Regions from separate parts of the Exiguobacterium sp. s101 genome, predicted to be linked through region 1. Evidence: predicted binding sites of a transcription regulator. Region 1 holds the regulator's gene; the other holds the start of a gene.
What was found. Region 1 encodes NrdR, which represses ribonucleotide reductase genes. Its sites were predicted from a motif close to AACACNATATATNGTGTT; they were not measured.

Region 1 (3,427 bases):
GCATCATCTGCCCAATCAAATGATTCGAAGCTCGCCTCGCGCACTTCCTCCGGCAAAAATAAACTCTTAAACTTCCGGTCCATCTCCTTTTGTCGTCTTGCTTGCCGATGGGCGACCGTTTCTTCGTAACGAATCGCAATCTGCCCTAAATCGACATAAAGCACAGGTTGATGACCCGGGATGACAGCCTGTTCGTCGATGAACGTTTTGCCATCCATCTGTTCAGCATACTCACTCAGTTTCGTGAATCCGATTTCAATCGCTTTCTCCTCTAACTCAGGATGAGCGTTTAAAAAAGCAATCACACCCGGGTGATTTAAAGTTCGTTTGCGAATCGACTCATACGCCTCACGCACTTCTTTTCGATTCATCAACTGAGACAGCGCTTGGTTGATTCGTTCCATCCCCTCACCCCTTCTCTTTCAATTCATTCAATAGTTTCACAAGCTCCGCATCATCTGGGACAGACGATTCGAGTTCCTTCTTCCTTGCCTGATCGTAAGACCGTTGTTGTTTCGCTTCATCCTCGAGCCACTTCGGCATGTCTCCTTGTTGGTTCTTACGACGTGACCCAACAGTCGTTCGTTGCCCATTTTCTCGTTTTTGCTGTTTCTTCTCAATCAGTGCATCTTGTGTCTCTTCACGCTCTAGCGCTTCTTTCGCATTCGTATAGCCTGCTGTCTTCCAGCTTGTCGCAATGCGAAGGACGTAGTTCTCGTTCAGACGAGTCTGCTTCTTCACTTCAATGCAATAATAGAAGAGCGCGTTGATGACACCCGGAGCGAGACCGAGTGTATCGACAAGTTCGATGACTAACTGCTCGTCACTTTTAGAGAGTTGTGGCGTCTTTCGTAAAGTAGACACGTATTGATGAGGGTGCGCGGACTCCATCACCTCTGGGTCATGAAGATCCCCAAACTTCGTCTCCTCAAGTTCCACCGTTTTCTCTTTTCGGTGACGGGTCTGTTTCTTCTTCAGCTGCAATACCATTTGACGACAGCCGTCCCGTTTTTCTTGTTCACTGAGCGGAAGATATGCTTCGTGGACAAAATATTCTTTCAACATCTCAGCCATCGTCTCTTCATCGAGTTGAGAAACATACGCAAGTTTCGTAATTGTTTCATCTAATTTTTTTGTAAAAAAGCCAACTGGGAAATTCGTCAGTTTTTTCACAATGCCCATATCGAACGAATAGTTAATTTCAATCTTCGCACGATCCGGTTTTTCGTAATTTTTTTGAGTGAACGCCCGGTGATTGACTCCTTTGACGTCGAACACTTCATTGAAGTCTTTCGTTACTTCGACGATACCGGCCGGCAATGGGTCGATTGTAAAACGTCCTTGCAGTTGCTTAAAACGCACTTCTCCAACTTTATAAAAAAGGAAGCTTGATAACAGCCCATCATTTAAAAACGTGTGCGGTGCGAGCGGAACTCGCAACTGATAAACATATTGAGTTAATCGGGCATCTTTCGTTTTGTAGGTACGTACTAATCCGATTGCTTCTAGCCGGAATAAACTATCGGTCAATTCATTGATTGAGTACTCTAACATCTCACACAATGCACTGTGTGACATATAGTTCGATTTCATTTTACCGGGCTTCAATTCGCTCCATAGCGTCTGATAAAGCGCGAGCGCCTTCACCCCGATAACCGGTTGATATAGGTGATAGAGGGACTGATACGATTCACGGTCGACAAGACCTGTACTCATAATCAATAGTTCGTCTGTCCCAAAAATTGTACGTTCTTTCTCCATGGCTCTCTCCCTTGAAAAAGGGCGACCAGCAGGCCGCCCTTTAGTTGGTCGAATTTTCTTGCTTCATTAAATCTTCAAGTTCTTTAAAGAACACCGTGATGTCTTTAAATTGGCGATAAACTGAGGCAAATCGAACATATGCGACTTCATCTACACGCGCCAGTTCATTCATCACCAGCTCCCCCACTTGCTCACTCGGAATCTCCGACTGCGCGAGGGCTCGAAGTTGCTGTTCTACTTTTGTCACAACTCCTTCAAGTTGCTCTAAGGTAACCGGTCGTTTTTCACACGCCCGAATGATCCCGCGGAGTACTTTTTCACGACTGAACTCTTCACGATTCCCATCTTTCTTTACAATAATGAGAGGTGTCTGTTCGACTGTCTCAAATGTCGTAAACCGATAGCCGCACTTTTCACATTCACGACGACGCCGAATCGAATAATGGTCTTGCACCGGTCGGGAATCGAGCACTCTCGTTCCATTGTGATCACATTTCGGACAACGCATGCTCAAGCCTCCTTATCGTTCGACAGTTTTATTTCCTATAGCACGTAGCGGGAATTGCTGTGAGAGTGCCTCGTAGTAGTGAGATACAATTTGTGCAAGGTCTACACCGAGGCGCTGTTCACGATTCAGTGTGAAGTCAACCGCTGTACGCCCCCCGTCAACTTGTACGATTGTGACGAGTCCATCCCATCCTTCTCCGATGAATGAAAGTTCTCCACGGTTCGTATCGATTCGACGTACCGACTGACCTTTTGATTGAATGAGTTCTTCTAGCCACTGTATGATGGCATTCGGAGATGCCGCATAGTAGCGTGTCTGTAATGACTCGTTTTTATGAGTGTCTTTCGTTTCAATATGTGTTTGTAACTTATCTAACAGTCCCATAATTCACCTCAACGCTTGAGTTATATACGTTAAGCATATCAAAATTAAGGCGACAACAAAACATTTAAAAGGGCTGACCGTTAAACGGCCAGCCTCAAAAGGTTCTTCAGAATTATTTAGTTAATGCAACTTGTGCTTCAGGAACACGAATTGGTCCCATTCCACGTTCAAGTTTAACATCTTCACGTACTTTTGCATCCAAGCCTTCGGCGATATACTGCGATGCCGTAGCCGGATCGATTCGATCTCCACATGTGAACACGTCAACTGACGCGTACCCATGTTCAGGGAAACTGTGAATCGTTAAGTGTGATTCTGAAATGATGACGACTCCACTCACGCCGTGCGGCGCAAATTTGTGGAATGCGACTTCGCGGACTTCAGCGCCCGAACGAAGAGCAGCATCGACGAACAAACGCTCGATGTAGTCGATATCATTTAATTTGTCGGGATTGCACTCCCAAAGTTCTGTAATAATGTGACGTCCCATAGTATCCATATTAGTGGATCCCCCTTTACATCAATGGTCTCAAAGTAGTTGATGATCACTCACTTTGTGCCTGAATCGCCCACAACCACGGGGGAAAGTTAGTCCTAAGAGGTCCTAACCCTTTAAGTTGCGTTTGTCAGACCAATTGAAGTTCACGAAACTGAGTGTAACGTGTTTAGGACGTCGTTACAAGACATTTGATTAAAAAAAATCAGAAATATTTTTTTCTTCGTAATATTTTTTATACGTGTGTTTCTCGTTGTCCAATTTGTAGATAGCTAGCC
Region 2 (3,427 bases), on a different contig from region 1:
CGCTCTACAAAGTGACGGTCGCAGCGACACCTGCCAACATTCCTGAACGGATCGAACTCGATGTAACTGATCTCGAAATCGGTGACTCGGTGACGGTAGCAGACCTTCCGAAAGACAAATCGTACACGATTGTCTCAGAGTCAGACATGCATATCGCATCAGTGAATGAGCCGGTTGCTTCTGAGGAAGAAGAGACGGAAGAAGCTTCAACTGAAGGGGAAGCTTCAGAAGGATCTTCTGAAGAAACAGAAGAATCGACTGAGGATAAAGAATAAAAGTTACGTCTGTGTCTGTAATAATGACACGACTCAATTGAGAGGAGCATCGTCCCGAGATGGGGCGATGCTCCTCTGTTTATGAAGCAGCTCTGTTTACTGAACATTTTTTGAGCAACCGATTTTCAGATTCCAAATTACACTAACATTTTTGTTTGTCACAAATCCGCCATATGTAAACGATTACGATGTGAACACTCTGTCAATTCCTTCTAGAAGTGATTGCCAACAGAGACTGTACAGTTTATATTGTTAATGATTTCACATATTAGAACTGATACTTTCCTATTTAATTATTCAGAAAGAAGGGTTTGTGACATGGCATCAATGGAAATCCATGCACTCGAATCATTACGGAAAAAAGCACAGGCTTCCTCGCAAATGATTCATTATCGTCCAATGGAATACTTTTTACGGGCAATGTTAGCCGGGATCTTCATCGGCTTTGCTTCAATCTTTACGTTGAAAGTCGTTAACGGTATGTATTTAGCGGAATCTCCGTTCACGACACTCATCGGGGGCTTCTCGTTCGGGATCGCGCTCGTCATGATCATCTATGGGGGAGCCGAGTTGTTCACAGGGAATACGATGTATTTCACGACGTCGACACTTCGCGGTTATACGACGCTCAGTGATACGATGCTCGTCTGGTTGCTCTGCTTCGTCGGAAACGCACTCGGGGGCATCCTTTTCGCATTATTACTAGCACCGACTGGCGTCATCCAAGAACTTGGCATGAACAATTGGTTGTTCTCCGTTGTTGAGGGGAAAATGCATCATACGACGGTCGAAATTTTCTTCCGCGCCATCTTCTGTAACTGGATGGTCTGTCTCGCTATTTTCTTACCGAAACAAATGAAAAATGAGTTCGCTCAAATCTTCTCGATGATCTTCCTTGTCGCGGTCTTCTTCGCTTCAGGATTCGACCACGTCATTGCCAACTTCGTCTTGTTCGCCTTGACGCTCGTCGTTCCACATCCTGAGACGATCAGCATGGCAGGTGCGATTCACAACTTGATTCCTGCGACGTTCGGTAACATTATCGGCGGTGCCCTCTTTATGGGAGCCATCTATACATGGCTTAACTCGAAAGGTCTCCGTGAGGCACAAGAACTCGAGGAAGAAGTCGAATTAAAAGTCGTAAAAGCTGCTAAATAAATGACGTTTATCACATATAACGTTGAGCCTTGTCTTATCGAAGACGAGGCTCTTTTTTGTCGTAAAGGCACAGATAAACTGTCACAATATCGACTCGTGACCATCGAGAAAAATACGTGTCATAATCTATATATAGGATTTTAAAAACAATTTTAAATGTTTAAAATCCATATATAGTGAGGTGATAGGTTTTGAAATTATTGCAGTTGTATGAGGACGTCTGCGTCTTACCAGACCAAGACTTAGTGCAGGAAAATGCGAACGTGGACGGAAAGTCCCCGCTCGGAAAATTAGCACGACTCTCTTCAGAAGTGTCTAAAGAACTGTCGCAGACGTATTTAATGTCGGAGCAATCAAAACAGGCCGTAAGTGAGAACTATCTATACGTGCACGACGCCGACTATTACATCACAGGCTCAACGACATGTTGTCAAATTCCACTCGGTCAATTATTAAAAGATGGATTCCATACGGGGCATGGAACGATTCGGTCACCAAAAGACATTCGTTCCGCCATGGCACTCGCGTCCATCATCCTTCAAGCGAATCAAAATATGCAGCATGGGGGACAGGCGTTCCCGATGTTTGACGTCGATTTGGCACCGTATGTCGAGAAGACATATGAGCGCCAACTGAGCCGACTCCAATCATTGCCTGTTGACTGGGACGATGTGCAATTGGAGCAACTCGCGGAAGAAGAAACTATCTCTGCGACGTATCAGGCGTGTGAAGCGTTCATCCACAATGCGAACTCGATGCATTCACGAGGTGGCGGGCAAGTGCCCTTCGTCTCAATCAATTACGGGACGGACACCTCAAAGTGGGGACGCATCCTCATTCGGGAGTTGCTACGTGCCACGGAACGTGGGTTAGGGAATGGAGAGACCCCGATTTTTCCCATTCAAATCTTTAAAGTAAAAGAAGGCATCAACTTCCACGAGGACGATCCGAACGTCGATCTTTTCCGTGAAGCGTGTCGCGTCACGGGCAAACGGCTTTTCCCGAACTTTTCTTTCATCGATGCCCCGTTCAACGCGTCATACTACGATGGGACGCATGAATCAGAGGTGGCGTATATGGGCTGCCGCACTCGGGTCATGGGAAACCGGCACGGGGAGGAGACGTCAATCGGACGTGGCAATCTTTCCTTCTCCACACTCAACTTAGTGAAAATGGCGCTTGTCTCGGAGTCGCTCACTGACTTTTACCGCATTCTCAACCGATATATCGACATCGGCATCGAACAGTTGGTCGAACGTTTCGACTATCAATGCACGCGTCGCGCTGAAGAATTCCGATTCCTCTACACACAAGGTGTCTGGCGTGGAAGTGAGCAGTTACATATGCAAGATGAAGTCCGAGACGTATTGAAACAAGGAACGCTCTCACTCGGCTTCATCGGGCTCGCCGAAACGCTGAAGGTGTTGACAGGTAGTACACATGCCGAGTCGCGTGAGGCGGAACGAATCGGTCTCGACATCGTCACCCATCTAGCCAATCGAATGCGTGTGGCAGCCGAAGCGTACGATTTAAATTTTTCGTTGCTTGCGACACCGGCAGAAGGACTGTCAGGTAAATTTGTGACGCGAGACCAGGAAGAGTTCGGGATGATTGAAGGTGTCACCAATCGTGCCTTCTATACGAATTCGTTCCATGTGCCGGTCTATCAGTCTGTATCCATCCGTGAGAAAATTCGGATTGAGGCACCGTATCACGCGTTATGTGACGCTGGGCATATTTCATATGTCGAGGTCGACGGTTCTCTCGCCCACAATGCGGAAGCGGTAGAATCGATTGTCCGCTTGATGCGTCAGCATGACATCGGCTATGGTTCCATCAATCATCCGGTCGACCGTTGCGGGAATTGCGGGTTAGAGGGATTGATTGATGCGGCCTGTCCGACTTGTGGCGAGGATGAAGACATCGAACGAATCCGTCGGATCACCGGTTATTTAGTCGGGACGATGGATCGCTGGAATACGGCAAAGCGAGAA

Region 2: KNO76_RS00245 (anaerobic ribonucleoside triphosphate reductase) is a predicted target of NrdR. The motif match lies at 1,597-1,614, and genes of this name have one in related genera.

Annotation. Positions count from the first base shown of each region.
Region 1 is NZ_JACSKX010000011.1:72,755-76,181, forward strand. It holds gene dnaI (primosomal protein DnaI) at 1-404, opposite strand, end outside; gene KNO76_RS10420 (DnaD domain protein) at 409-1,761, opposite strand; gene nrdR (transcriptional regulator NrdR) at 1,802-2,269, opposite strand; gene KNO76_RS10430 (hypothetical protein) at 2,282-2,653, opposite strand; gene speD (adenosylmethionine decarboxylase) at 2,766-3,152, opposite strand; gene KNO76_RS10440 (glyceraldehyde-3-phosphate dehydrogenase) at 3,385-3,427, opposite strand, start outside.
Region 2 is NZ_JACSKX010000001.1:50,925-54,351, reverse strand. It holds gene KNO76_RS00255 (50S ribosomal protein L25/general stress protein Ctc) at 1-275, shown strand, start outside; gene KNO76_RS00250 (formate/nitrite transporter family protein) at 603-1,433, shown strand; gene KNO76_RS00245 (anaerobic ribonucleoside triphosphate reductase) at 1,625-3,427, shown strand, end outside.